Linked DNA regions of Teredinibacter purpureus. The protein of the gene in region 3 interacts with the protein of the main gene of each other region in a pairwise test. Links are inferred from orthologs where the notes say so. Each region holds a gene or a part of one and is shown on either strand. Other genes may lie near its edges.

Region 1 (10,203 bases), 290 kb from region 3 along the record:
GTCGGGAGTTAAAATATAACGACCAATGATAGCGAGATTACTGGGAGCATCTTCGGGTTCTGGTTTTTCTACCATGTTATCAACTTGGTAGAGCCCGTCTTTAATTTGCTTGCCAGCAATAACACCAAACTTACTAATATCTTCTTTTGGCACTTCTTGTACCGCCACAATACTGCAACGAAACTGTTTATACAGTTTAACCATTTGTGATAAAACGCCTTCGTCCGCTACACATAAGTCATCCGATAGCACAACGCCGAAAGGCTGGTCACCAATTAAACGACGGCCATTTAAGATTGCATCACCGAGCCCTCTCATTTCACGCTGCCGCGTAAAAGAGAACGAACCTTTTGCCATTACGTCGCGAATAGACGCTAAGTAATCCTCTTTGGAGGAACCCGCTATTTGATGCTCTAGCTCATAGCTCACGTCGAAATGGTCCGCGATTGCACGCTTACCTCGACCGGTTACAAAACCAATTTCGGATAAACCCGCACCCAAGGCTTCTTCTACGCCATACTGCACAAGTGGCTTGTTAACAACGGGTAACATTTCTTTGGGCATCGATTTTGTCGCAGGAAGAAAGCGGGTTCCATATCCGGCAACAGGAAATAAACATTTACTAATCATCTTTGATTCTACCTTCTTGGTATTAAATATTTTATCTGTTGAGCGTATCGCTAATGTGTGGTGTGAAAACTATACCAACTAATTGTTGAACTTTTATTGAGCAAAGGCACCGAAAACGAGCAGTTTACGGCGTCATCAACATTGGCAGTATTTATTTGTAGCGTTCAATGCACTGAGTCACCCAATCCACAGAGGCTCTATTCTTAACACGCACGAAATATACCATATTCAATAACACTATAGTGCTTGATCGAGGCCTTGGTAGCGCTACCCTTTATATTTTATTGGCTGATACGGTGTTTCGCCCGCCTCGCGACTGGACAAGCCCTATACACAGGGTAGAATGGCGGCTTTTTCCGGCTGGGTATCGCTTAAACTCGCCGCCAACTAACCACGGATAATCTTCAGTCATGAATTCATTCGAACAGCAATCATCCTATAACCTGGAAGAGCTACTGGCCTGCGGTCAAGGCAAAATGTTTGGCCCAGGTAACGCACAGCTACCCGTACCCAATATGTTAATGCTGGACCGAATAACTCACATCAGCCAAGCTGGCGGTGAGTTTGGCAAGGGCGAAATCATTGCCGAATTGGATATCAAAGATGACTTGTGGTTCTTTGACTGCCACTTCCCCGGAGATCCCGTAATGCCTGGCTGTCTGGGCTTAGACGCCATGTGGCAGTTAGTCGGTTTTTTCCTTGCATGGAAAGGGAACCCCGGTCGCGGACGCGCGCTTGGCTGTGGCGAAGTTAAATTCACAGGCCAAATACTCCCGTCGAACGGTAAAGTAACGTATCACATCAACCTAAAACGCGTTATTGAACGCAAGTTGGTAATGGGGATAGCCGATGGTCGAGTGTCGGTTGACGGCAAAGACATTTACTTTGCTAAAGACCTAAGAGTTGGCCTATTTAGCAATACCGACAGCTGGTAGTTCGCTAACAGAATTCGAGCTAGCGGTATGGCATAATGCCGCCGCGATCTGACTAGATTATGAGGAATAATATGAAACGCGTTGTGGTCACTGGCATGGGTATCAGCTCATGCATCGGTAACGATATAGACACAGTACTCGCCTCTTTAAAAGCGGGAAAATCCGGTATACGGTTTAATGAAAGCTATCAAGAACATGGGTTTCGCAGCTTGGTTTCTGGCTCTGTCGATATCGACTTAAAAGACCATATCGATCGTAAAGTGCTGCGTTTCATGGGCGATGCCGCCGGATTCGCCTACGTTGCAATGCAACAGGCCGTTCTCGACTCCGGGCTAGAAGCGAACCAAGTGTCAAACGAACGCACAGGCATTGTTGTGGGTTCAGGTGGCGCGACTACCTCTAGCGTAGTGGAGTCAGCCGACATTATCCGTAGCCGCGGCGTAAAACGCGCAGGACCTTACCGTGTCACACAAACAATGGGAAGCACGACCTCGGCGTGCCTAGCCACCCCCTTCAAGATCAAGGGCGTTAACTACTCCATCTCGTCGGCTTGCGCCACCAGTGCTCACTGCATTGGCAATGCGATGGAACTGATTCAACTCGGCAAGCAAGACGTTGTCTTTGCCGGAGGTGGTGAAGAAGAGCACTGGACTCTCACGGGCCTCTTCGATGCCATGGGCGCCCTTTCAACCAAATATAACGACACTCCAGAGAAAGCCTCTAGACCTTACGATGCGAACCGCGATGGGTTTGTTATTGGTGGTGGTGGTGGCTGTCTGGTGATCGAATCTCTGGATCACGCCTTGGCACGTGGCGCTAAAATATATGGCGAGCTCATCGGCTACGGAGCAACTTCAGACGGCTACGACATGGTTGCCCCCTCTGGCGAAGGCGCTATTCGCTGCATGAGACAAGCCTTACAAAACGTAGATGCGGCGACTATCGACTACATCAATTCACATGGCACCAGTACACCAGTAGGTGACCTTGCCGAATTGCGAGCAGTGCGAGAAACCTTCGGCGCCAATACTCCTGCTATTAGCTCAACAAAATCACTCACGGGCCACTCCTTAGGTGCTACTGGCGTTCAAGAAGCGATATACACTTTGCTTATGATGAAGCATAGCTTCATTGCAGGCTCATCGAATATCGAAACACTGGACCCTGAAGCTGATGGTTTGAATATTGTACCTACAGCAAAAGACGCAGATATTAATATCGCCATGTCGAATAGCTTTGGCTTTGGCGGCACCAATGCGACACTTGTTTTCCAAAAGTTTGCAGGTTGATAAAACACCACTGTTAGACCAAAAAAAGCGCCTAATAGGCGCTTTTTTTGGTCTAACCTCTACGTTATTGCCGCACAGACTGCCGCTTCTCTTCTACCAAATGCTGATCATGTAGCCACCGACGTACGAGCGATTTAAAACCGTGCCGCCAAGAAGGAAACTGAATACCAAAGTCATCGGTACAATTCCGACCGTTTAGGTTACCGTTACCTAACAACAAACGCCCTTCTTCTTTCCCCGATATTACCTGAGGCATTGTGAGCGACAAGCCTGCTTCAGCATTGATCATACGCACAGTTGCATCCACAAATTCCGCTTCGGAACTCTGATCAGAGCTACGCAAATGATACACACCCCAGTTTTCTGCGCCACAAAAAAACCTGATGAATGAGGGTGATAAGGCTGCGAATCACAAAACCTGCAGACACCAAACTAAAGCGATGGTGATCAGATACAGGGGGTAACTCGCCAACTAATAATTTAGGGATAATTCGACCGAATAAACTACAAGGAACTAGATCTAATATCCACGGTAACCGCAACACGATAGAAGAGGGGCACACCAACGCGCCTGTCTCCATCGATAAAATCCGCCGCCCCAGCTCATTGCTTGGCTGAGGCATATCCACCTCACCAACGCCCTGAGGGCAATAATTGTCACCAAAAACACGGAATGAAGATAACTGAATTAAAGGCACGCTTTTCGCTTTGCATGCCTTCGCAAGACTTCTCGCCGCGGCGATATCGCTAGCACTCACATCGACGCAAGATTCCGGAAAGTGAATAACAAGGCTAGGCGATTTTTCATCGAAATAACCTGCGACCGCCGCCTCATCCGACCAGTTCAGGCTCTCAGCAGACGGTGTAAGCAACACAAAAGGGTAATCTTCCATCACCCCCATAAACGCACTAGCGAGCGCGGTATCCGCTCGCCGAACAAGAATTCGATAACTCAAGTGAATACCCTAAAATGGGATGTCGTCATCAAAACTATCCATAGCGGGTGGCGGAGCAGCATGAGACGTTTGCTGCGGCGCTGGCGCGTGTTGCTGTTGCTGTTGCTGTTGCTGGTTTGGATTTTGCTGTTGCATCGGAGCGGGAGCCGCTTGCGGCTGATTAGGCGCTGCTGCAGGAGCACCCTGCTGAAAGCCACCGCCGTAATTTTGATTTTCGCCACCCTGACGCGCGTCGAGCATTTGCATTTCGGCGGCTACTATTTCAGTGGTGTAACGGTCTTGACCATCTTGCCCCTGCCATTTACGAGTGCGCAAGGCGCCTTCAATATACACTTTACTGCCTTTGCGAAGATACTCGCCGGCGATCTCTGCTAGACGATTAAAAAAGACTACACGGTGCCATTCTGTACGTTCTTGAGGCTGCCCAGACTGCTTATCTTTCCAAGCCTCAGAAGTGGCCACACTGATATTGGTCACGGCACCTCCGGAAGGCATATACTTAGTTTCAGGATCTTGACCTACATTTCCCACCAAAATCACTTTATTTACGCCTCTGCTGGCCACGTTAACTCTCCTATATCAAATAATGATTCAAATCTGGCTATCGATCGATTCTAGCGACTTTTCACTGCTTTGGCTCCACCTAAATTTAGCAGAACAATACCTTTACAGTATTGCCTAGCAATCAAGAATTACGCTGCAACACGCGATTAAGCTCACTCTCATCGAACACTCTTTTATCCACCTTTAAGTAAAGCAAAGCGTCTTCACTCACGAACAACACATCCTCAACACCCGGCACTGCCAAAACACACGCAGTAGCATTAAAATTTTGGGCAACACTGACGCTCACACTACTAAGATACCGCGGGCTTTTCATGGTTACAGCAAAGGCAAACCAAACCGCTACAACAACAGCCCCCAACAGATAAACTTCTGAAGGGCCATAATACTCTAACAACCAACCACCACTAACGCCTCCAGCAAATGCACCTAGAAATTGGCTGGTTGAATATATTCCCATCGCCGTACCTTTAGCGCCAGCGGGCGCTATTTTACTCACAAGAGACGGCAGGCTCGCTTCCAACAAATTGAATGCTGTAAAAAAAAGCAATAAAAGCGTTAACCAAACAACAATCGAAGCATTGACCTGAGACAACACGGCTAAACTGAACCCCAGTAAAGCGACCGCCCCCACGAACACCGTTTTAACGCGTCGCTTACGCTCGGCAAACATCACTAGAGGCAACATCAAAACAAAAGCGATACCCAACAACCCCAAATAAACGAGCCAATGAGAATCGCGCGATACCGCAAATCGCTCTTCAAGCATAAGCGGTACAACTAAAAATGCGGCCATTAGCACAAAGTGCAAAACGAAAATCCCCCAGTTCAAGCGCAACAACTGGGTATCTTTTAGGCTGGCGAGAATTAATGCTGGAATTGCGCCCGTATCACGGTGCGATGCAGATAAACGCGGCGGGCTGGGGACCACGAAAAGCAGTACTAACAGACCTATAAGCGCCAATAGGGCTGAAACGCCAAACACACCACCTAAGCCAACACTGGACGCAATACCCGGCCCCACTATCATTGCCACAGAAAAAGATAAGCCGATAGAGGCCCCAATAGCGGCCATAGCTTTCGTACGATTTTCTTCCGACGTAAGATCGGCCACCATTGCCATAATTGCACTTGCGATAGCACCACTGCCCTGTAAGGCCCTGCCTAAAATAAGCCCTTCTATTGAACTGGCAAGCGCCGCGACCAAACTACCAATGGCAAAGATAACTAAACCGAGAAAAATAACGGGCTTTCGCCCCCAGATATCGGACAGCAACCCCAAAGGAATCTGAAACAGAGCCTGAGTGAGGCCATAAACACCTAACGCTAGCCCTAAGAGCGCAGGACTGGCTCCGCGATATTCGCCACCGTATAACATCAAGACAGGCAGCACCATAAACAACCCAAGCATACGAAATGCGTAAAGCGATGCTAAGGATGCAACCGTTTTAACCTGAGAGTGCAAAGGTCTAATTCCTCGGATTTTAAAAGAGGGCGATTCTAACAGGCCGATCCATTTGGCGACACCGCTAGCGCCTTCCACGCGAAGAATTAGACCGCTAGAACCCCCATTGTGCGGTACCTCACACCCATTTCACCCCTCAAGTATGAAAAGGAGACCGCAAATTTAACGCGCCAATGTAACCCGTACCAACCCTCTCCCCCCACTTAAGAATGAGGTTTATGTCCCTATGGCGCGTATTTAATAAGCCTTTTTGGTACTAGGTGTACCAATAATCGGGTACAATGCTCAATGATTCTCCCGCTCGGGGAAGATAACAACAATAAATCAACTTCATACTTCATCGTCAAGATTGGGGAAGTGTGGACCGAAATCAGGTAATGATGTGTCTATATTAGAATCAGACACTGTAGTGCAAGGTAACAATATCGTCCTTTTCTCAGCCAATAGCAGCCTCCAAACAGGGCTTCTGGCTAAATTAATCGGCGAAGAATTACAACTTGACTGCAGCGTCCACAGAGAGCTTGGATCAGTACCCGCTGGTACAAATGTGATACTGATCGATTGCAATGGTCAAGACCTGGAAACACTCAGTGAATTTGTTCGCGAGATTCAAAATACTCTCGAAAACGTTAATGCCGCACTCCTCAACGCTGAATATGAAAGCGAACAGGAATCACTGCTTGATTGGCCCTGTGTTTCCGGCTTGTTCTACGTAGATTCAGAGCAGGAACAACTCATCCGCGGATTAAAATGTCTGCTAGAAGGCGACTTCTGGGTGCCCCGCCGACTACTTCATACATTTTTGGACAAAAACAGAAAAGCACCTTCGAACATTAAACGACCGAATGTAAAACTAACAAAGCGCGAAAAACAAATTCTGAAATTAATCAAAGAAGGCGCCACAAACGCTGATATTTCCGAATCATTGTCCGTTAGTGAGCATACAGTCAAAAGCCACCTTTATAACGTATACAAAAAGATTGGCGTGCGTAACCGTCTCGAGGCCAGTAACTGGGTACGCGATATGGACGATCTAGATAACTAAAACGCTAAGACATACCTCACACCAAAACCCGGATTGTTCCGGGTTTTTTATTGCCCCCAATCCCATAAAGTTAATGTAAAAGTCTAAACTTTCATCGAATGAAACGCGTATAATTTCCGGTTGGCTAATCTCGCTTCGCGATTTGCCCCGTAACCCCCATTTTTTAACCGGACAATAATCTGTGGATACCATCGTAGTACGTGGCGCGCGCACCCATAACCTGAAAAATGTTGATCTCGACCTCCCCCGCGATAAGCTTATCGTTATCACTGGCCTGTCTGGGTCAGGGAAGTCTTCTCTGGCATTTGACACGCTTTATGCCGAAGGGCAACGGCGTTATGTTGAATCCCTATCAACCTATGCCCGCCAGTTCCTATCCATGATGGAAAAGCCAGACGTCGATCATATTGAAGGGTTAAGCCCAGCCATTTCCATCGAACAGAAATCCACCTCCCACAACCCTAGATCCACGGTTGGCACTATCACCGAGATCTACGATTATTTGAGGCTTCTTTACGCACGCGTAGGCGAACCTCGCTGCCCTGAGCACGACGAACCCCTCGCCGCTCAAACGGTCTCGGAAATGGTGGACCAAGTCCTCACGCAACCTGAGGGCAGTAAAACGATGCTGCTCGCGCCAATTATTCGCGACAGAAAAGGCGAGCACTTACACATATTTGACAGCCTACGCCGCGACGGTTTTATTCGAGCGCGCATCGATGGGCTTGTGGTTGATCTAGACGATACCCCTACCCTCGATAAACGGAAAAAACACACCGTAGAAGCCGTGGTCGATCGTTTTAAAATTCGCAGCGACATAGCGATTCGAATAGCCGAGTCATTTGAAACTGCAATTAATCTGGCCGACGGCATTGCCATCGTTGCCGATATGGACGGCAAAAAACCAGACCAGGTTTTTTCCGCGAAGCATTCGTGCCCTGTTTGTGATTACTCACTGGCAGAGCTAGAGCCTCGCCTTTTCTCCTTTAATAGCCCTGCCGGCGCATGTTCGGGATGTGACGGCCTTGGCGTAAAACAGTTTTTCTCAGAAGATAAATTGATTCAATTTCCTGAATCGTCATTATCTGAAGGCGCTATAAGAGGTTGGGACAAACGCAACCTCTATTATTTTCATATGCTGAAATCTCTCGCAGAACATTTCGGTTTCGATACAGACAAGCAGTGGAAACGCCTTGCAAAAAAACACCGTGAAGTCATTTTATACGGATCCAAAGGTGAGGAAATTGATTTTAGTTACGTCAACGACCGAGGTGACACCTATAATCGCAAGCACGCCTTTGAAGGCGTAGTGCCTAACCTCGAACGACGCTACCGCGATACAGAATCAAATTCTGTTCGCGAAGAACTCTCCAAATTTTTATCCATTATGAAATGCCCAGACTGCGATGGAGCCAGGTTAAACAAAGAGGCCCGTCACGTATTTATCGACAAAAAGACACTACCCGAGATTACCGAATTCCCGGTCGGCGAAGCCTATGATTATTTTAAGAAATTAAAATTTACCGGCGCCAAGCACAAGATAGCCGACAAAATATTAAAAGAGCTACGTGACCGATTTCGTTTTTTAGTCGACGTTGGCCTCAACTATTTAACGCTCAACCGCAGCGCAGAAACGCTCTCCGGCGGTGAAGCACAACGTATTCGATTAGCCAGCCAAATTGGTGCCGGGCTTGTTGGTGTGATGTATATCCTAGACGAGCCTTCTATAGGCTTACATCAACGTGACAATGACCGGCTACTGGGCACCCTTACCCACCTGCGAGACTTAGGCAATACCGTAATCGTTGTGGAGCACGACGAAGACGCTATTCGCGCAGCCGATTACGTTGTCGATATTGGCCCCGGTGCGGGCGTGCACGGTGGCGAAGTGATTGCTGCAGGAACCTACAAACAGGTTCTTAAGGCAAAAAACTCTATCACGGCCGACTACTTAACTGGCCGCAAAAAAATTGAAGTCCCGTCTTTGCGGCATAAGCCGAAAGACGATAGCCATCTAATATTGCATAAAGCCCGAGGCAACAACTTACGAGATGTCACACTCACTATCCCCCTTGGGATTATGACCTGCGTAACAGGCGTTTCGGGTTCAGGAAAATCAACCCTTATTAATGGCACGCTTTACCCTCTCGCCGCCACGGCATTAAACGGTGCAACAACCTTAACTCCCGCAAAGCACGATTCAGTAGAAGGCCTAGAGCTGCTCGACAAATGCGTGGATATAGATCAAAGCCCTATTGGCCGTACGCCTCGCTCAAACCCTGCTACTTACACCGGGATCTTTACACCCATCCGCGATATATTTTCTGGTACACAAGAAGCGCGCTCACGAGGGTACAAACCTGGCCGCTTCAGTTTTAATGTAAAAGGTGGCCGCTGTGAAGCCTGCCAGGGCGATGGCGTTGTAAAAGTCGAAATGCACTTTTTACCCGACGTGTACGTCCCTTGTGACGTCTGTAAGGGCAAACGTTACAACCGAGAAACTCTCGAAATAAAATACAAGGGTAAAAACATTCACGAATGTTTAGACATGACCGTTGAGGACGCACGTGAATTCTTTGACGCAATACCCGCAATCGCAAAGAAACTACAAACACTCATGGACGTAGGCCTTGCATACATTCGCCTAGGCCAAGCCGCTACCACGCTATCCGGCGGCGAAGCGCAAAGAGTAAAACTTAGTCGCGAGCTTTCTAAACGTGACACTGGTAAAACACTTTACATTCTCGACGAACCCACTACGGGGTTGCACTTTCACGACATTCAACAATTACTTAATGTATTACATCGATTGCGCGACCACGGCAATACAATCGTTGTTATTGAGCACAACCTTGATGTTATTAAAACAGCTGACTGGGTTATCGATTTAGGCCCAGAGGGAGGAAGCGGCGGCGGTCAAATTATCGCAGAAGGAACGCCGGAAACCGTTTCGCGCGTGAAGAAATCCTATACCGGCGCCTACCTAAAAGACATGTTAGTAAAATAATAAAACGTTACTGCGTATAAAGCTCCTGCATATAAGACTGTGCGCTTTGCTGCCAAGTAAAGCGCACATCACCCGCAGCACGCATCATTTTTTTCCACGCTTCAGGCTCTTCATCAAATAGCGTTCGTACACGTTTAAATTCCCCCGCCATCGATTCGGCTTGCTCAACCGCAGAACCGCCGCTAAAACAGAACCCTGTCTTATTGTGTTCTACAGTATCTTTTAAACCACCTACGCTATTCACAAGGCACGGCTGACCAGCCCGCATTGCCAGCATCTGGCTTATCCCACAGGGCTCGAATGAGCTCGGCA
Region 2 (10,313 bases), 1.3 Mb from region 3 along the record:
CGGTCGGAGCCGCGGTCGGCACGGGTGTCGCGCTGACGCTTACAACAGGCTCCTCTTCAAAAAAGGGGGTTTCCTCCTCAACAAACCCTCCATCTAATGAATAATGAAAACTTATTTCATTCAACGAAGATTCAAACGCATTACCGTCGGTATATAATCCTTTTATTTTAATCTGTGCTTTATACTCGCCTTCGTAATCAGGCAATAGCGTTGCTTTCCAAGTATCGAGATCGGTTGCGGTAAGGGGCCGTATTTTCTTTCGACCTTCGGGCGAAATAATTGTTGCGACTACCTGAGTATTGGGAATGTCGATGTTTTGATTAAATGAATTGGCAATCAATACATATTCAGTTTTTCCGTCGATAAAAACGTGTTTTACCTCTGCACCGAACTCTTGCCTAACCGTAAACTGATGATTAAATTGTCGTATGAAGGTTTTCCCATCGACAACAACACTAACTTGATAAATACCGTCTTTATTGAATGCCGGCAATTCCTGATGATACCGGCCATCACTTGGAACCGATTCGTCCGAAAGCGCCTTTACCCAAAATTGCGTTAAATCGAATTCATCGTTCCCAGCTTCCATAGATGCATCAATGGTCATTAAAGAAAGAAATTCTGGCCGATCAATTATCTTTCCGTCTTCCTGTAGAAAGAAATTTAAGGCTTCAACTTGGCCATCAAATACATTAAGCGGTAATGGCTTTACTCGTAAGTTTAAATTACTCACCACCGTTATTCGGCTGTCTGGCGCCATATCGGCCTGCACACCCCACTCGCCCTCTAAGGGGCGTTTAACCGTTATTAGGTCGTACTTACCGTCCCTATACCATTTAACGTCCGATGACTTTTCACTGTCTGAATAGATAACGCCATCCGGGCCAATTAGCGCCGTCTGCTCATCCGTTTTATTACGAAATATAAGCGCCGTAAACTCTTCAACACTCGAATCGATTACAAATTGATTATCGGTAAGGGGAACTTGCTCGGAGGGCACTGCTGCATCAAAGGTTTTTAAAAAAATACGCATCAAATCATCAGCGGTATGGGCAACTTCTGCCATACCGCCAGAAGTTAGCGATAATTTATTCATCAAATTTCTATCGGCGTTATCGGACAACGCGATGGTATGAATAGTGATGCCAGCATCCGACAATTTTGGCAGAACGTCATCAACAATACGCCTCCATTCTCGCTTGTTCACCTCTGGGGATTTATCAATATCCACCATGCCATCGGTCAATAAAATTATCGACGTTTTGTATTTATTATTCGCCGACTTTACATCATATGCCGATTTTTCAAGCGCCTCACCAATATTGGTATATAAACCAACTGAATTGATATCCTGCGCTTTATCTTGTGCCGCCTCCCGCCACTGTGTTGTTACAGGTTTGTGGGGCACAAGCATATTAATCCATTTGCCAAAGGTCCAAACGCCCGCTCGGCTGTTGTCCGGAAGCAATTGGACTAAAAGCTCTATCGCTGGCTGCCGTAAATTATTCGGATCATTACGTTTCATGCTGCCGGATACATCAATCACAAGACGAATATCAGGCGGCAATGAAGGAAGCGCGGTGCTATCAGGCTCTTGCGCCACGCTGACGATTGCGAAAAACAGGCCCACTAAGCCCACTGTTATACGCGTTACAATCATCATAGTGTGATCTGCATGCCCCCACGGCGAAGAATATAAGCTTTAGTTATTTATAGCAGTAAAGTTGGGGATATGCCGGAAGTTGCTGTGTTACAGAGGGCTTAACACAGGTATATAGCAGCCGCCTGCCGTGGACAGTGCCGCACCAATTTAACGGGTGGGCGCCATTTTTCGCTGGTGTAAGTACCAACGGACAACAAAAAATAAAGTGGAAAAAGCTACCGCTACGGCTACCGCCGCAAGCATAGGAGCTCCTGCGCGCCAAAATGCGGAAGCACCTTCAAAAAAGAGCTCTAGCAAGGAAATTAATAATGCCGGAGACAAGTAATCTTGCTGGGTATTGGTATACCACGGTACAACGATTGCGACACCAACGACCAACCGCGATAAATGTCGAACCTCTGGCCAAGGAATGCGACGCGTGGCATACCACCAACAACTGATTAATAACCCTGCGCCCAACAAATAATATAGCCAAGCATAAAGATATTCGGTTTCAGTCATCATAAGGCGATTGTCCTAGTACGTTGTCCCGTCAATGTTACGTTAAAGTGCAAAATTCTGCAGCGCCCGAAAGATCCAGCCGCAAACGTAGCGACCCTCAATAGTGTGGTGGGCGCTCATCATGCAGCGCCGCAACCGTCGTTTGACCTTGCTCTAGCTGATAAACGACATCATCAACTTTTTTATAAAGCAGATGTAATTGTTTTTGGAGGTCGTGAACCTCTTTGTCCAATGTTATAACCTGCTGATTTAACGTATTAATAGTATCTTCTTGGTACGCAATACGTGACTGTAAATCGTCTATTACCTCTGTCATGCCAACCTCATTGAACTCTTTTCATTGAACGTTTAGTTATGCTTGCGCACATTAAGTTTCGTGAGTGCGTAGAAAAAACCATTTTCACGACCTTATGTGCCTTTCCCACTACACCCAATGGATGACATGATCTTCCATATCATCGGGGTGCACCGAGTTTTCTGATACAACTTTACCCTTCACGGATATACCTGCAAGCACTACACTTTCTGTTGTACCACTAATAAGTGGATGCCAACTTGGTAAGGGATTACCCTGAGACAACAAGCGATAAGCACAAGTGTCGGGCAGCCAGTCAAAAACAGCTGGCTCTTCCGGTGTTAACACTAAACATTCCGGTACTAGCGTTTTTCGATTAGGGTAATCGATACAGCGACAAGTAGACTCATTTAAATTTCGACACGCAACGCGTGTAAAGTACAGCTCATCCGTGTCTTCATCCTCGAGCTTATGTAAACAGCACCGCCCACACCCGTCACAAAGTGATTCCCATTCTTCGCGAGACATCTGCTCAAGGCTTTTATCTTGCCAGAACCTCGATACAGCCATGGGCACTAACGTTGCCCCAGTTTCGAATTGGGTATTTTTTGCATATATTCTTCCGACGTTACACTGCTAGGCGGCATCTGCAAAAAGAAGTCTTGCGTTTCGATACCCTCGATAACTTTTTGAACATCGACTCTGGCCAGCTTTTTCTCAGGTGTTAGCAATAACGTCATCGCCAGTTCTGGCTGCCCAAACTGCTTTAACAAAGCCTCCGGTAACGTCAGCAAATCAAACCCTTTGCGCACGTACAAATACATGCCTTCTTTCTTTTTAGACCTAAAAATACTGGTAATAACTGCCATAAGATTACAACTGTTTTCAATTCAAAAAAATTGAGGTTAAACCGTTAAACAACTTAGTCGTCTAGTGACTGGATAGAACCAATAACATCTGCCAAAGGTTCTGCCACAATGGCGTATCGCCAACCACCAACAGTTGACTTTAAGTGTGATGCTATTTCGGCTGTATCGAGTGGTTCTTTGTGAATAAACGCTCGAGTAATCGCTTCGTAATCACGCTTTTTTAGCAAAATTTCTGGCGCTACGTCCAATTCCTCGGCTAACGCAACAATACGCGCGCGCATGGCTTTAACCCATTTGTTTTCACTGTTGGTTAACGGTTTATCCATTGCCTTAGGGTAGTCCGCAGGGTCGACAGCCATAGCCTCTTGTACAAGTTGAATAAGGTGCTCGCCGTCGGTACGTATCATCCGCTCTGCTATCCCGTCAAAACGGCGTAGCTGGCCAACATGATTCGGCGCTGTCATAGCAATATCGAGGAGTGAATGCTCTTTAACGACCCGATTACGGGGTATATCGCGCTGTTTCGCTTGTCGCTCACGCCACACCGCAAGCTTTATTAAAACACCCAATTTTTGCGGGTTGAGCTTCCATGCCTGCTTGAAGCGAACATGACATTTGTTTTCATCTTGATTTTCGAGATACGTTTGCAGGATATGCTCGCATTCCTCCGTCAACCAAAAAAGCCTATCCACGTTTTTCAGTTTTAATACCAGTATTTTGGCCAACTGAAATAAATCTTCAACATCGATAGCCGCATATTCAATTTGCGAGGCGCTTAAGGGGCGCTGCAACCAATCCGAACGAGTTTCTGTTTTAGGTAAATCTTTATTTAAAATAGCCTTAACTAGATTGCCATACCCTACTGAGAAACCGTAACCACATAAAGCCGCTGCAATTTGTGTATCGAATAAATTCACAGGTACAACATTGAGCAACCGTTGAAACACCTCAAGATCTTCCGAGCACGAGTGCAGCACTTTAATGATAGTAGGATTGATCAGTAATGCAGCAAAAGCCGAACAATCAGCAATGGCGACAGGGTCTATCAAATAATTGGCGTTACCATCATTCACCTGGATAAGGCCCGCAATAGGGTAGTAAGTTTGGCTGCGCATAAACTCTGTATCCACAGCAAGAATGTTACTCGCTTGCCAGCGTTGACAGAGTTCGTTTAGAGATTTTTCTGTATCAACCCAATGAATTTCTTGGGTACACAATGATTGTGACATAAATTTTAAACTTCTCTTCGGCTGGAAAGCGCATGCGCAAGAGTTCCGCCATCGATATACTCTAGCTCGCCCCCAATGGGTACACCATGAGCAATACGCGACACTTTTATTCCATGTTTTTTTGCTTTTTCAGCAATATAATGAGAGGTGGCTTCACCCTCAATCGTGGGGTTGGTCGCAATAATAAGTTCGTCTATCTCTTCTGTTTGAAATCGATTATTTAAAATATCCATACCAATTTCTTTCGGCCCTATTCCGTCTATGGGAGATAATTTTCCCAACAAGACAAAATATACGCCAGAAAATATACCAGCCTGCTCTAACGCTAGTACATCCGCAGGCGTTTCCACAACACATAGTAGCTTGTGGTTTCGCTTTGTGTTGGCACAAATATTACACAGCGCTTGTTCGGTTAATGTTCGACATTGATTGCAGCGTGTGACAGACGCTATCGATTGTTGAAGTGCTACGGCTAATTGACTGGCGCCTTCTCTATTGTGTTCCAATAAATTCAACGCCATTCGTTGGGCAGATTTAGGGCCTACCCCAGGAAGAATGCGAAGCGCGTGTATAAGCTGGTCAATTAAAGGAGAAAACATAGGTTATAAGGGGCTCGCTTTCGATAAAAGTAACATTACACAGTAGCCTGTTTTGTTCGCGATTCATTTTAAATGTGTACGCCACACCGAACCGTTTTACATCTTTCGTGCCCAAGACTAAAACGGCATTTTAAATCCTGGAGGCATTTGCATGCCTCCCGCTAAATCACCCATTCTTTTTTGATTCTCAGCCTCTACACGCCGAACAGCATCATTAACGGCCGCCGCGAGCAAGTCTTCCAACATCGCTTTGTCTTCGGTCATTAAACTCGCATCAATGGCGACCGCTTTGACATCATGGCGGCCCGTCATAACTATTTTTACCAAACCGGCACCAGACTCGCCGCTTACTTCAATACCGGCAATATCGTCCTGCATTTTCTGCATTTTTGCCTGCATTTCCTGAGCCTGTTTCATTAAATCGCCCAAGCCTTTCATATTAAACCTCGTTTAGTCATATACTACAGATTGATCGTCCAATACTGCTCCAAATTCTTGTTGCAGTGTTTGTACAATGGGGTCGTTCGCTAATAAGCGTAATGCCTCTGCATAGTTTTCCGCTTTCTCTCGTTCGAAACATTGCGCAGGCGTTTCCGTCCCTTCTGGCAGCGCCTGAAGATGAATATCGACTTTTATTGATTGCTGGAAATAATCACTCAGCATCCCGCCCAATCGCTGACTATGAGAGCTATCGAATAAACTCCCTTTATTTTCATCGAGCGCAAAAAATAGGTGGGATTGTTCCGCACCTAGAAACACACAATTTGCTGCAGTACTTTGTAAAATACCGCGAATGCTAAGGTGACGAAAAACATGCACCCAACTAACAGGGTTTAAATGTTCTAGTGCAATTTTTTCTGGCCTATCGTTCTCAACGCTTTTTTTTGTAGCTGCCACGACTCCCGACTGATGTTCTGCGGACACCGGAGAGGCAGCTGTTACAGCAGCCATTGCCACAGGCTTAGGCGCAACAATACCCTCTTTTCCCGTAATAGCTTTAACCTGTGCTTTTAACTGCGCCTTGATGTCAACGCTGTTATCCCTCTCAGCTCGAGAGGGATTAACCCCCGACTTTTCATTAAGAATATTCGCGAGATTGTCTGTCGGCGATAGCTTTTTAGTGGGCGTGGCCGGTCTCTCTAATACGGGAGCTGTAGCTGCTGGCATAGCCGGTACCGACTCGAACTCAACACCCGTAATGGCAGCGTTTTCTAGTTGGCAGGCCATTAACGGCGGATTGTTGCTCTCTATCTCTGCCGAAGAAACGGGAGCATTAACTGGCGCTATAGGGCCTGAAACCGCCGCTTCGGATACCCGCATAACAGGCTCCGGCTTTATTGCGGTTTCAGTCGATGGCTTTTTTGGGCTGGCAAGACCCTCCGCGTTTGACGGCGCTAATGATGGCTGAGCTGAACCCAGCGGTTGGGAAGGCACGTCCACAACCCCTTGCGGTTTAAAAGCCAGCATGCGCAGCAATGTCATTTCGAAGCCACTGCGAGGCTCGGGTGCGAGATTAATATCTCGCCGACCAATAAGTGCCGTTTGATAAAATAACTGTACGTCTTCCGCTGGTAGCTTCGACGCGAAATCAAGAATTTGCGTGCGGTCGCCAAAACTATTATCTAAGGCTTCAGGTAAGGCTTGCGCAATTGCGATTCGATGTAACAAGGTTAACAAATCGGCTAACGCACTATTAAAGTCTGGTGCGTGTTCGGCAAACTTGGCCACGGCTTCAAGAATTTTCTTGCCGTCCGACTCAATTAAGCCTGCCATTAAATTTTGTATCAGTTGGTGGTCAATGGTGCCCAGCATGGCGGCAACATCGGTCTCACCAATTTTACCGCTACCATAAGCAATAGCTTGGTCAGTTAAACTGAGTGCATCTCGCATACTGCCATCGGCACCACGCGCCAACAACCACAATGCAGACTCTTCAAAAGGCACAGCCTCTTGCGCTAAGACGTGCTGCAAGTGGCCAACAATGCGCTCGGAACTCATATTCTTAAGGTTAAACTGTAAACAACGAGACAAAATTGTGACGGGCAATTTCTGAGGGTCTGTTGTGGCCAACAAAAATTTTACATGCTCTGGCGGCTCTTCCAACGTTTTTAACAACGCGTTAAAGCTGTGATTAGACAGCATGTGCACCTCATCGATGAGGTAAATCTTATAACGACCGCGCGTAGGTGCATATTGAACGTTGTCCAGTAGCTCGCGGGTATCCTCGACCTTGGTTCGAGACGCCGCATCAACCTCAATGAGATCGATAAAGCGGCCTTCACTAATCTCGATACACGCACTACATTCCCCGCAAGGGGTCGACGTAACACCAGCACCGCAGTTAAGGCATTTAGCCAAAATCCGCGCAATGGTTGTTTTACCGACACCTCGTGTTCCCGTAAACAAATACGCATGGTGCAGGCGATTATGATCTAAAGCGTTGATAAGAGCCTTGAGCACATGCTCCTGCCCTACCATTTCTCGGAAGTTCGCGGGCCGCCACTTACGGGCGAGTACCTGATAGCTCATTGAATTATGAGTCTCTCGTTAGCTGAAAAAAGGCGATTATACCTGCGCAGAGGGGTAATGTCCGAACCTTCTCTCTACAGCTATTATTGAACTCTGAGTAATAAAAACAGGGCCCATTGGTCTATATAAGCTTGTAATACCCTAGCCAAATGAGACCCAACGTAATAGTGATAGGTGAAAGCAATGTTGAAAGCGTGATAATTTCGGCTGACATTTGTCCGTGCGGTGTCATCTGTCTACTCATGATATAAGCCGCAGCCGCCGTTGGTGACGCCATCATCAAAAAAAGTATGCCTAGGGCTTCGCCCCTCAAACCGACTAAAATCGCAACCAATACAATTACAAGCGGCACCATAATCAGTTTCATTCCGGCGGCTATCAGCACCTCCCATTGATTCCCCCTGATACTCTTCCAGTCGAGACTCGCGCCCACACACAGCAAGGCGAGCGGCAACGTTAATTGAGCAAAATATTCGCACGACACCCATAACACTGCCGGCGGCCGAAACCCCGCAATAGATGTGAATAGAGCTGCAACAATGGCGATAACCAACGGATTTTTAAGTAAATGGAGGAAAGCACGCCAATAATGCGTGCTTAGCAAAATAACCACCACAACATTATAGAGAATGGTTAGAAAGGCTAAATAAACGCCCGCGACCGCCAACACACCTTCACCGTAAGCATTTACACACAACGACAAGCCCACAACAGCCATATTGCCCCGAAACGCACACTGCACAAATACCCCCCGCTTCGATACTGAAACCACAGCCGGTGCCAACAGCCACAGCGCAACTACACAAATAAGCGTTGCTATAACAGCAAAATAGATCAACGAAAAATCAAGGCTTTGCGATAGCGGCTGAGCCACCACACTGAGGTACAGAAGGCATGGCATAGACACATTAAACACCAATTTATTTGCCACGCTTATAAAATGGGTATCGAGTAGGTTTATACGCTTAAAGAAAACCCCCGCCAGCAACAAAACAACAATGGGGCCAGTGACATGGAAGGCCGTCAAGAAATGAGCAAATAATGACAAATGAGACTCTCAGCTGGATTGAAAGGACACCGATTAAAAACCGAACCACAACGCATAACCGAGCAAACTGAAGAAAAAGCAGGGCAAATAGTTATCGTCAATTTAACTATTATGGCGGTCGACCTGCCACATTTTACTCGCCAAGCCGGCGTAAAACTGACCTTTTTTTAAAAAAATCTCATCGAATATTAAAAGCATCAAGACTTTTTTGAGCAACCGAAACTTTACGCTATCTCCTTCGAAAAAGCCTAATACCGTCACGTATACATCAATAAAACACCAGAAACAGAATACCCTTACCCAAGGAACCCTGTATTTTACAACCCCTAATAAGCCGCCACAGTTCACACAAACGGTTTTATTTGGCGCGATTATCATTTAATATAAAAAACAGTTGTGGCCAGTGCCGCAAGCTGACGTAGTGTTTTTTGAGGCTATAGAACGCACCGCGCACCTATGCCAAACAACACTCTAAAAAAGATAATAATGAGGAATACGTTTTGCGAAATCTTAAGAGAATTTCCCTTATTGCCACTATGGTGGCTACCATTTTCACTTCATCCGCTGTTTTTGCGGGCTTTAATGTAACCGGTAACATTTTAACTGATGGCAACGGAAGTCCATTCATTATTCGCGGGATTAACTACCCACACGCTTGGTTTGCAGACAAAGGGGCCACCGCATACCCCGCCATGGCTGCCACCGGTGCCAACTCAGTTCGGGTTGTTCTTTCAAACGGCGTTAAGTGGTCTGCAACGCCCGCTTCAGAAGTAGCCAACCTCATTAGCTTGGCGAAAGCCAACAACTTAATTTCTGTTGTAGAAATACATGACACGACGGGTTACGGCGAAGAATCTGGAACATCGTCACTTGCGCAGGCTGTCGACTACTGGATATCAATCAAATCCACTCTCGTTGGCCAAGAAGATTACGTAATATTGAACATCGGTAACGAGCCTTTTGGCAACTCCTCCTCTACAAGCGACTGGGTGAACGCTCACAAAGACGCGATTGGCCGCCTACGAAACGCAGGTTTTAACCATACTTTAATGGTTGATGCGCCCAACTGGGGCCAAGACTGGACGAACGCCATGCGCGATAACGCTCAATCAGTATTCGATGGCGATTCAAAAAGCAACACCATCTTCAGCGTTCACATGTATGAAGTGTACAACACTCGCAGCGCAGTAGAGAGCTACATGAATACGTTTGCAAACAACGGTTTGCACTTAGTAGTAGGTGAATTTGCTGACAACCACTTTAACGAAGATGTTGCCGATGAAGCCATCATGGAGCTAGCGCAAAACCACGGCTTTGGTTACATGGGCTGGTCTTGGAAAGGTAACGGCAGCGACCTTGGCGCGCTAGATATTGCAAACGATTGGTCTGGCGGCAGCTACACCACCTGGGGACAAAAGCTCGTTAAGGGCACGCACGGTCTCGATGCAACAGCGTCTATCGCATCCGTTTTTGGCAATGCTCCTACTAGCTCTTCAAGCAGTTATTCATCCAGCTCATCGCAGAACTCTTCTAGCAGCTCCTCCTCTTCAAACAATAATGGTTCAGCTGCCCAACAATGC
Region 3 (10,089 bases):
CTCGGCAGCGCAGCTCCCAACAAAGGCCCATTATGTTTGAAAATAGATCTCTTAAACGCAAGCTTTGGCAGCTCATTATTGGGCCTTGCGCGCTAGCGCTTCTAATCCTTTCAAGCTGTTATTTATATTTGCAGCAACAATTTATGGACGCGCAAAATATCGCACGCGATCAATTTGTTTTCGCCTTGTTTGCCGACTTCACTGGCAGCCGAGCGGTCAGCCCTGTTGCAATCGACCAGCTTTCACTGGCTCTTCTTAACACAGAAAAATTTCGCACGCTGGCAATTGTCGACAATGAATTCAATCCCATCTGGCTACGCGGACTACCGCTAAAAACACCGTCCGCAGAGGAAAGCCAAAACATCATTCGCGCAGGAAAAAGCAAACGCAGCTACTGCATCAATAATTTGTGTTACGCCTATTTACACACAAATATAAAGTTAGAGGTTTCAAGCAACACACACCAAACGGAATCGGAATACATTATTGTCGTCTCTGACAATTTAAATCACTACATTACCCGCTACCAGAGCATTATTGCCCTTCTTGTTACGATTGCCATTTGCCTATTGATAGCGGCTATTTACCTGAGGAAATATCAACGCATTATTCTCGACCCCCTAGAGAATATTCATACCGGTATACAAAACTATATTAGCGGTAGAGGCGATGCTGAAATATCGGCTAAATCCGGTAAAATTTACGGCCGACTCGTTAACGATATCAATCAGCTCGCGCGCCTACAGCGAATTACACAAGATAACCTGCAACAGAATATTGAGCAATCCACAGCGGAACTACGCGAAACGCTTGAGACCGTCGAAATACAAAATATTGAATTGGATATCGCCCGCAAGAGCGCGCTGGAATCCAGTCGAGTTAAATCTGAATTCTTAGCCAATACTAGCCATGAAATTAGAACGCCATTAAATGGCATTCTTGGTTTTTCTGAACTGCTCAAAAAAACTGAACTCAATACTCAGCAAACCGAATATCTAGAAACTATAGATGAGTCGGCGAAAGGGTTATTAACAATCATCAACGATATTCTTGATTTTTCACGACTGGAAATCGGGAAGCTTACGCTCGAATATAAACCCGTTCGCTTGCGCCAAGTTGTGGAGGAGTCCCTTCGGTTGCAGGCCCCTGCTGCCCACGAGAAAAAATTACGTCTACTTACCGTTATCGATCATGATATTCCGGAACATTTACTGGGTGACCCGTTACGGCTTAAACAAGTACTATCCAACCTTCTATCGAATGCTATTAAATTTACCAATACTGGACACGTATTAGTCAGCGTCAGCAAAGAAGATAGAGCAGATAACCAAATTACACTGCATTTCCGTATTACCGATAGCGGTATTGGCTTAAACCAAGCACAACAAGAAGAGTTATTTGACGCATTTACCCAATTGGATTCCAGCGAAAGCAGAGCACACGGCGGCACCGGGTTGGGGCTGGCCATTGCTAAAGGCCTAGTTGATCGAATGAATGGCCAAATTGGTGTAGAAAGCGAACCCGGTCAAGGAGCGACCTTCTGGTTTACCTCTACACTGGGCCGCAACCCTAACGCTGCCAATACCGTGGGTTACTTAAAAGGTACGCTGCGTAACATTCGGTCAATGGTGTACGATTGCTCCTCTATGAGCCGAACTGAAATCACTCATTATCTTCGCGGTTGGGGAGCTGAAATCCATGAAATTGCGCACTTCAACGACATCGAATCCAGCACAGAAGAAGCCTGCCGAAACGGACAAGTTAACCTTGCCATTATTGATGCGCAAGTTGATGACAAAACGTTTGATAAGATAAAACTTCGTAAAATTGTCGATACGCTCAACCAAGATTATTCCATTCCCGCGGTGATTTTGGCCTCTCCAGCAATACAACGATTAATCGAGCCTGCTTTAGCGGGTACGCATACCGCTATCATCCAGCGTCCCGTACTCTGCAATCGCCTACACCAAACGGTCTGTGAGCAGCTGGGAATTATCATTGCCGATGCCGAGACAGACACGCCAAAAACCGCGAAAAGTGCTACACGAGAAATTAAGGAGATCCACATATTAGCGGTAGACGACAACCCAGCCAATCTTCGATTAGTCACTGAACTACTGAAAGATATTCATGTGAATGTTGTTGCCATTGATAACGGCGCCGATGCCTTAAAGCTATGCGAAACGCGAGCGTTTGACCTTATTCTGATGGATATCCAAATGCCCGGCATGGACGGGCTAGAAGCAACCCGCGAGCTACGCAAACGTGAAAACCCTGACCATCGCACTCCTGTAGTGGCATTGACCGCTCACGCGGTTAATGAGCAAAAATCAAAATTACTATTGGCGGGCATGGACGATTATTTAACGAAGCCCGTGAGTGAAAACGAACTACAACATATTATCGATCGCTGGGTCGCACGCAATCCGTACAAGCGCAACACCAATGAGCACAACCTTGCCGCAAACACCACTATCGTCGAGACTAAAACCTCAACCGCCAATGTAGCGGATACAACGAGTATCGATACCGCCGACGAAGCAGCAGCCAGTATCGAAAAAGTCACAGAGAAACTCGTCGATATCCAACAATCATTATCTTTGGCGAAAAATAAACCCGATCTCGCCAAAGATATGCTCGTCATGTTGCTTGAATCTTTACCCATGGCTAAAAAGGAAATGTCGACCTACCTAAACGAAGGGAATCACAAGGAACTTCAAGAAGTTGTCCACAAGCTTCATGGGGGTTGCTGCTATTGCGGTGTCCCCAAACTACAAAAATTAAGCTCCGAGTTAGATTCAAGACTCCAACACGCACTCCAACACAACGAGCTTCCCCCACTTCTCGAAGAGAGCATCGCACAACTTCTATCCGTTATTGACCAAATGTTAGAGTGGCACGAAGCCATTGATGTAAGTGCGCTTTTTGACGAAGATGAATCGACGACTTAATGTGCCCTCAATTGCACGGTCGGGCAAGCCTTGGCGAACTATTTAAATAGCTCGCGACTCACCAACGGTTTGCCCCCCAACGCTTCGTTCAATGCCACTCTGCAAACTTGCTTAGCCGCTAAACGAGCGCCCTCGGCAGCCCATCGCCCTTCTGCGATAGCCTGAAGCTGGCTACCGCGTAGGGAAAGCTGTCTCGAATGAGGTACAACGGGTGTAAACCCCTGTGTGGGGCTGAAGGTATAATAAAATTCACTGCTTGCCTCAATAGAGTTACCTTGCGCATCTTGCAGGAAATCAATACCAACACCCAAATCATCCAATAGCAAAAATTCAAATTCACGCAACACGACATCAACCACCTCTTTCTCCACAACACTTAACTGCTGCAAACAACGATGGTACGCTTCAAACAACCGAGGATGGGGGTCCTCTGCAGCGAACAACCGCTGAATCAATTCATTAATATACATTCCACAATAAAGAGACTCACCTGCGTGTAACAATGGCGGGTGTTCAATTTCAATTTGCGAGAGTGTTCTGAGTGTGTTTTTGCCGTGATAACTAATTGAGAGCGGTACAAACTGCTGTGGTTTACTGGAACCAGAAGATTTCCGGTGACGGGTACGAAAAACGGTACTTACCCGGCCATAGTGCTGGGTAAAAAAATCAATAATAATGCGGCTATCGGTAAAGTTTCGCCAATGTAAAACAAAAGCCAGCTCGTCCTCTACCTTTAGCATAGCCCATTTCCCCGGCTATTCGTCTAACCCAAGGCTGCGTAAAGCTCTAACATCGTTAGACCAACCGCGCTTCACCTTCACCCAAAGATTTAGCATTATTTTGCAGTCAAAGAGCCTTTCCATATCTTCACGCGCTTGCTGACCAATCTGTTTGATACGCTCGCCTTTATCACCGATCAGCATTTTTTTCTGGCCACTTCGCTCAACTAAAATAGCCGCACTAATGGTAACAAGCCTATCATTTTCAACAAACTCTTCAATTTCTACTGCTGTCTGATACGGAACTTCATCGCCCAACTGCCGAGTAATTTTCTCCCTTACAATTTCTGCCGCTAGAAATCGAGAATTTTTATCTGTAATCTGATCTTCTGGATAGAAATGCTCTCCCTCTGGTAAAAAATTTGAAACAAGAGCTTCTAGTTTATCCAAGTTTTGATTTTTCAATGCAGAAATAGGCACAAGCTCTGCTTGAGGAAGCTGCTGAGAAAGATGCTGTAAATGTGGAAGCAACTCGTTTTTATCGTCTAGCTGGTCGACTTTATTGACCGCGATAATAACGGGACATGTAACATTTGAGACTTGCAAGCAGACCCACGCATCCTCGTCCGTCCACTGCTTTCTATCCACTACGAATACCACCACATCAACATCTTTCAATGCAGACGAAGCGCTCTTATTCATAGCTTTGTTAATCGCTTTCTCCTGATTTTTATGAATCCCAGGCGTATCAACAAATAACATCTGTACACTGCCTACCGTTTTTATGCCAAGCACATTGTTACGAGTAGTTTGGGGTTTACGCGAGGTAATACTAATTTTTTGCTCGAGCAAATGATTCAATAAGGTCGATTTACCCACATTGGGACGACCAACAATCGCGATGTAGCCAGATTTTAAAGAAGACATAATTAACAATTTCGCCTGATAATAGGGAGAGGGTGCTAGCGATACCGCAACGTAACTATTTGACGCCTAGTGCCAATAGCATTTGTTCCGCTGCCTTTTTCTCGGCTACACGCTTGCTGCCAGCGATTGCAATAGTGGTTTTTTGTGCGCCGCCAACATCGCAGCTCACCTCAAATTCAGGTGAGTGGGAGTGACCAAAACACCGCACTACTTCATACCGTGGCAGGGGTTTTTTATGCTCTTGCATATACTCCTGCAGGCGAGTTTTTGCGTCCTTTGCGGTCTCTGCGGGAGAGGTTAAGTCAAGCCGTGTATCAAACCAACGTAACACCGCTGTTTTACACGTTTCCATTCCCGACTCGATATAAATTGCACCTAACAGTGCTTCAACTGCATCAGCTAAAATTGATGCTCTACGAAAACCACCACTTTTCAATTCACCTTCGCCTAATTGCAGGTAATCGCCCAACTGAAAATCTCGGGCAATTTCCGCCAAAGTTTCGCCTTTCACTAAACTCGCTCGCAAGCGGCTCAAATCACCTTCGCGCGCAGTAGGGAATTTATGAAACAAGGCTTCGGCAATAAAGAAATTCAACAACGAGTCGCCAAGAAACTCTAAGCGCTCATTGTTTTTCGGCCCAACACTCCGATGAGAAAGGGCTCGATATAACAGAGTCGGGTCTTGGAACTGATACCCCAACGCAGATTCAATTCGTGCGCTATTCAGCTTCGATAAGGTACTCACAACATAATTCCGGCTGGGAAGTGTCAAGCTGACTTTTAAATATCAGCAACACTTCAATATTGGCAAACATAGGTACACGTTTTTCGTATACATTGTTTATTAACACGCGGTCATTCTTACGCACTACTTTAAATGCAGTCCCTTCTTCACCGCGCACATTATTTATCATCATAAAATTTTCAATTTTTCGATAAATATCGCGTTTATCCATCGCGCCCAAATTAGATTCCTGCTCTGAAAGCGATTTCAATGCTCCCTGAACTGCCCAATTATCTAAATAATGGGGGCCAATGCGAAACACGCAAAAAAACAAGCCCCCAAAAAAGAGAATCATGAACATCGTATTGGTAGAAATAAATCCAAACTGACAATTGGGTTTGTTCATAACATCTATCCAAGTGGTACTTATATTGAGCCTGTTCGAGAAAAACTAGGCAAACTCAAAAACTTGTCCCAGTGCATCCATATAGCAAATGCTTTACCTACAATTCGATCTTCCGGCACAAAACCCCAATCTCGGCCATCTGAGCTGTTATCGCGATTATCACCAATCATTAGATAGTGCCCTTGCGGTACATCCCAACTACCATTGACACTAAGCCGCCCAGGAATGGTACATTTGCGCATTCGGTGGGTTTCGCCATCTATATTTTCATCGGTGATTAAATAACTACCGCCTCGAGCAGAACAAAAATCGACACTTTCGATTGTCTCTCTTAGCACCAAGGTCTGCTCTGCTTCGACACCATTAATATATAGCACGTTATTCGTGTAACGGATTTTGTCGCCCGGCAGCCCAATGACGCGCTTAATAAAATACTGGCTGCGATGAGGCGGAAAAAACACCATCACATCACCGCGCTTCGGATCACTTACAGGAATAATTTTATTACGGAATACCGGCATACGAACACCGTACGCAAATTTATTCACAGCAATAAAATCGCCCACTTCCAGCGTAGGCACCATAGATTCTGAAGGGATTTGAAAGGGCTCGATAATGAACGACCGTAGAAAGAAGACCAAAAACAAGACAGGAAAGAAAGATTTAGAAAACTCTACAACGGATGGTTCTGCCGCAACCGCCATATAAGCTTTTACGTAGCCCTCGTCCTTCTCCTTTTGCGCGTCAGTTAAATGGGGAAAGCGTGCATCAACATTCGCGATAGCTGCGCGACGAGACTTTTTCAACATTACAATATCGTAAAGCCAAACCATGCCGGTACCAGCAACGGCCAACATTAAAATTAACGGTAAATTGATATCCATATTTGTCCTGTATTTAACTATCGATTTTAAGCACAGCCAAGAAAGCTTCTTGTGGAATTTCGACACTTCCCACTTGCTTCATACGCTTTTTACCGGCTTTTTGTTTTTCCAACAATTTCTTCTTCCGGCTAACGTCCCCACCATAACACTTAGCCGTTACGTTTTTGCGCAACGCTTTTACCGTGGTTCTCGCAACGATTTGACCGCCAATAGCGGCTTGAATAGCCACATCAAACATTTGTCGTGGAATAAGCTCTTTCATTTTATCGGCTAATGCACGGCCTTTGTAGTGAGCGTTATCACGAAAAATAATCAATGCTAACGCATCAACTTTTTCACCGTTAATGAGTACGTCAAGGCGCACCAAATTGGAGGGCGCAAACCGTACAAAGCTATAATCTAATGAGGCAAACCCACGGCTTACCGATTTTAGCCTATCAAAAAAGTCCATAACCACTTCATTCATGGGTAATTCATAGCAGAGCGACACCTGCCCGCCAACATATTGCAAATTTTTCTGAATACCACGTTTTTCAACACACAGCGTAATGACAGCGCCTAAATAGTCGGACGGAACGAGAATATTCGCTTCGCAAAGCGGTTCACGCATTTCGTCAATTAAGCTGATATCCGGTAATTTGGAAGGGTTATCCACATAAATGGTTTTCCCATCATTTGTTACCACTTCGTAAATTACAGTAGGTGCGGTAGTGATAAGGTCGAGATTATATTCCCTCTCTAGTCGCTCTTGGATAATTTCCATGTGCAGCATACCAAGGAAGCCGCAACGAAAACCAAACCCTAAAGCATCTGAACTTTCAGGTTCATAAAATAAGGAAGCATCGTTTAGGGTTAGCTTGGCCAAGGCGTCGCGGAACGTCTCGTAATCATCGGAGCTTACGGGAAATAGACCTGCATAGACTTGTGGCTTTATTTTTTTAAAGCCTGGAAGCATTTCAACATCGGGGGTCTTTGAATGCGTTAACGTATCACCCACTGGCGCGCCCAAAATCTCTTTAATTCCTGCTACGACAAAGCCCACCTCCCCCGCATTTAAGACACCGGTATCTTTTCGTTTCGGGGTAAAAACACCGACGATATCAACACCATGGGCTTTACCAATGGATTTTGCGATTATTTTGTCTTTTGTTTTTAAAGATCCCTGGGTCACGCGAACAAGCGAGACAACGCCAAGGTAATTATCAAACCAAGAATCAATAATAAGGGCTTGAAGCGGTGCATCAACATCGCCAACAGGCGCAGGAACATCGCGTACCAGCCGCTCTAATACATCCTGAATACCCAAACCAGATTTCGCGCTACAGCGCACTGCATCAGTAGCATCGATCCCTATAATATCTTCGATCTCTTCTGAAACTCGCTCCGGCTCTACCTGAGGCAAGTCCATCTTATTCAATACGGGGATAACTTCTAACCCTTGCTCTATAGCCGTGTAACAATTGGCGACAGACTGGGCCTCTACGCCCTGTGCGGCATCCACCACAAGCAGTGCACCTTCACAGGCGGCCAAGGAGCGCGACACTTCGTAGGAGAAATCAACATGACCGGGAGTATCAATAAAGTTCAGTTGATAGGTTTTACCGTCTTGCGCGAGGTAATCCAATGTAACGCTCTGAGCCTTAATAGTGATGCCTCTCTCGCGCTCGATATCCATGGAATCCAGCACTTGGGCTTCCATTTCTCGAGCGGATAGGCCGCCACAGTCTTGAATAAATCGATCTGCGAGGGTCGATTTACCGTGGTCAATATGGGCAATAATAGAAAAATTTCGGATATGACTAAGATCGGTCACGAGGGCTTGCTACTCATCAATGATTAAACGGCCTAGATCTGCTTTATGGGCCTCTATTACAGAGCCCGTATCAGCGACTCAGAGGGGCTTTCGGTGGCGCAAGTCTACAGTATTTAATAAGCCTAAGCTATGCGAGCACCACCCCCCCGAAATTACTTGAGCGTGGCGCTGCTAGGCTTGAAGGCACTAAGATTAAGGCTACTGTAGCCGTATCGTTCTGAAGGTTGGGCGGCCATCGCGGAAAAACCGTATGGGCTGTAAACTATCGGAAGGCAAATTGGCTAATATCCGACGGTAATCCTCTACTGTTTCTATCTGTTCGAACCCGAGCTGCGCGATGACATCTCCTGGAGCAACGCCGGCATCGGCGGCAGCACCATGAGGGTCCACCTGAGTCACCGTTACACCACCGGTTAACCGCCACTGATCGCGAAGCGATGATTCAATCGTTTCAACCGTTAAGCCTAGACGGTCCGCCGCGGTACTCGGTGACACCTCAGTGATTGTGGCCGCAGCATCGCCGCCCTCTAAGCGCCCTACCGTAACGTCAATAGTTTTACGCTTTCCTTTACGCATAACGACTACGGGTACTTCGCTATCAGGCTGAGTTGAGCCCACCGCGTGAGGCAAGTCACCTGACGTAAGAATGTTACGCCTTGCGAACTTCAGAATAATATCACCAACCATGATGCCCGATTTATCGGCTGGGCCACCGGGCTCCATTTGAGCAACAAGCGCTCCCTGAGGCCGTTTTAAACCAAAGGAGTCGGCTAAGTTCTTATCAACCTCTTGAATAACAACGCCCAACCAACCCCGATCCACTCGGCCTTTTTCTTTTAACTGTTCAACAACGTTTAATGCGACGGTCGACGGTATAGCGAACGAGAGACCAATGGAGCCGCCCGAACGTGTATAAATTTGAGAGTTAACCCCAACAACTTTACCTTCCATATTAAACAATGGCCCTCCCGAATTGCCGGGGTTAATGGCGACATCGGTCTGAATAAAAGGCACGTAATTTTCGTTTTTGTCTGTTGGAATACTCCGCCCGATTGCACTCACAATTCCCGCACTTGCCGAAAAATCTAATCCAAAAGGAGAGCCAATGGCAACTACCCACTCACCTATGCGCAACTCATCATTGGTGGCCAAGGTTAAAAATGGTAATTTTTCTTCATCAATTTTTAACAGGGCCAAGTCTGATCGGGGATCTGAACCAATAACCATTGCTTTAAATTCGCGGCGATCAACAAGCCGGACCACGATTTGGTCTGCATCTTCAATCACATGATAGTTAGTTAACAAATAGCCATCGCTCGAAATAAGAAACCCAGACCCCATAGAACTCATATTGCGCTCTGGCATTTCTCTAGGCTCAAACAGGTGCCGAAATATATCAGGAATTTGCTGCCCTGGTGGGAGACTAAAGCCACGCGGCTTTACCGCCGTTGTGGTGTTTATTTTTACCACGGCAGGAGAGCTTTTTTCAATTAACGGGGTAAAGTCGGGAAGATTATAATTGGCTGCTGAAACAATCAATGGAAAGGCCAAAACTATAAACACAAAAAACCGTACGATCATTTATTTTCTCCGCGAAAGTATTTTTTCAATCCTCTGGCTTATAAAAAGCAATTTGCGCCAGTTAGTTATCAGAACCTCAAACTC

Evidence for each region.
Region 1: the proteins of recO (region 3) and ssb interact in binary tests that used the Escherichia coli proteins (3 or more experiments, as listed by UniProt). The link is inferred for Teredinibacter purpureus from one-to-one orthologs.
Region 2: the proteins of recO (region 3) and recR interact in binary tests that used the Escherichia coli proteins (3 or more experiments, as listed by UniProt). The link is inferred for Teredinibacter purpureus from one-to-one orthologs.

The regions. Positions count from the first base shown.
Region 1 is NZ_CP060092.1:4,381,876-4,392,078, forward strand. What follows is about bases 2,598-5,438. They hold ssb (single-stranded DNA-binding protein), read right to left. Parts: upstream 4,375-5,438; coding sequence 3,820-4,374; downstream 2,598-3,819. Other genes in these bases: fabB (beta-ketoacyl-ACP synthase I), read left to right, coding at 2,598-2,854; H5647_RS22270 (hypothetical protein), read right to left, coding at 2,919-3,197; H5647_RS19520 (sugar nucleotide-binding protein), read right to left, coding at 3,190-3,810; H5647_RS19530 (MFS transporter), read right to left, coding at 4,496-5,438. In the rest of the region: UTP--glucose-1-phosphate uridylyltransferase GalU, read right to left, coding at 1-630; 3-hydroxyacyl-[acyl-carrier-protein] dehydratase FabA, read left to right, coding at 1,041-1,565; more of fabB, read left to right, coding at 1,637-2,597; more of H5647_RS19530, read right to left, coding at 5,439-5,839; H5647_RS19535 (LuxR C-terminal-related transcriptional regulator), read left to right, coding at 6,222-6,884; excinuclease ABC subunit UvrA, read left to right, coding at 7,066-9,891; H5647_RS19545 (glycogen synthase), read right to left, coding at 9,899-10,203. UniProt on the Escherichia coli protein: Plays an important role in DNA replication, recombination and repair. Binds to ssDNA and to an array of partner proteins to recruit them to their sites of action during DNA metabolism. Acts as a sliding platform that migrates on DNA via reptation.
Region 2 is NZ_CP060092.1:2,789,334-2,799,646, reverse strand. Bases 3,360-6,310 are described here. They hold recR (recombination mediator RecR), read right to left. Parts: upstream 5,157-6,310; coding sequence 4,563-5,156; downstream 3,360-4,562. Other genes in these bases: dnaX (DNA polymerase III subunit gamma/tau), read right to left, coding at 5,607-6,310; H5647_RS12290 (YbaB/EbfC family nucleoid-associated protein), read right to left, coding at 5,274-5,594; rnd (ribonuclease D), read right to left, coding at 3,382-4,557. Also shown: H5647_RS12325 (VWA domain-containing protein), read right to left, coding at 1-1,663; H5647_RS12320 (hypothetical protein), read right to left, coding at 1,811-2,167; H5647_RS12315 (SlyX family protein), read right to left, coding at 2,262-2,480; H5647_RS12310 (YcgN family cysteine cluster protein), read right to left, coding at 2,589-3,029; H5647_RS12305 (YcgL domain-containing protein), read right to left, coding at 3,035-3,328; more of dnaX, read right to left, coding at 6,311-7,685; H5647_RS12280 (AEC family transporter), read right to left, coding at 7,807-8,733; H5647_RS12275 (hypothetical protein), read left to right, coding at 8,734-8,904; H5647_RS12270 (cellulase family glycosylhydrolase), read left to right, coding at 9,234-10,313. UniProt on the Escherichia coli protein: May play a role in DNA repair. It seems to be involved in an RecBC-independent recombinational process of DNA repair. It may act with RecF and RecO.
Region 3 is NZ_CP060092.1:4,091,141-4,101,229, forward strand. The notes cover bases 1,841-4,567. They hold recO (DNA repair protein RecO), read right to left. Parts: upstream 3,692-4,567; coding sequence 2,990-3,691; downstream 1,841-2,989. Other genes in these bases: H5647_RS18255 (response regulator), read left to right, coding at 1,841-2,951; era (GTPase Era), read right to left, coding at 3,707-4,567. In the rest of the region: more of H5647_RS18255, read left to right, coding at 33-1,840; more of era, read right to left, coding at 4,568-4,597; rnc (ribonuclease III), read right to left, coding at 4,653-5,342; H5647_RS18275 (DUF4845 domain-containing protein), read right to left, coding at 5,317-5,727; lepB (signal peptidase I), read right to left, coding at 5,748-6,611; lepA (translation elongation factor 4), read right to left, coding at 6,625-8,424; H5647_RS18290 (Do family serine endopeptidase), read right to left, coding at 8,623-10,005. UniProt on the Escherichia coli protein: Involved in DNA repair and RecF pathway recombination.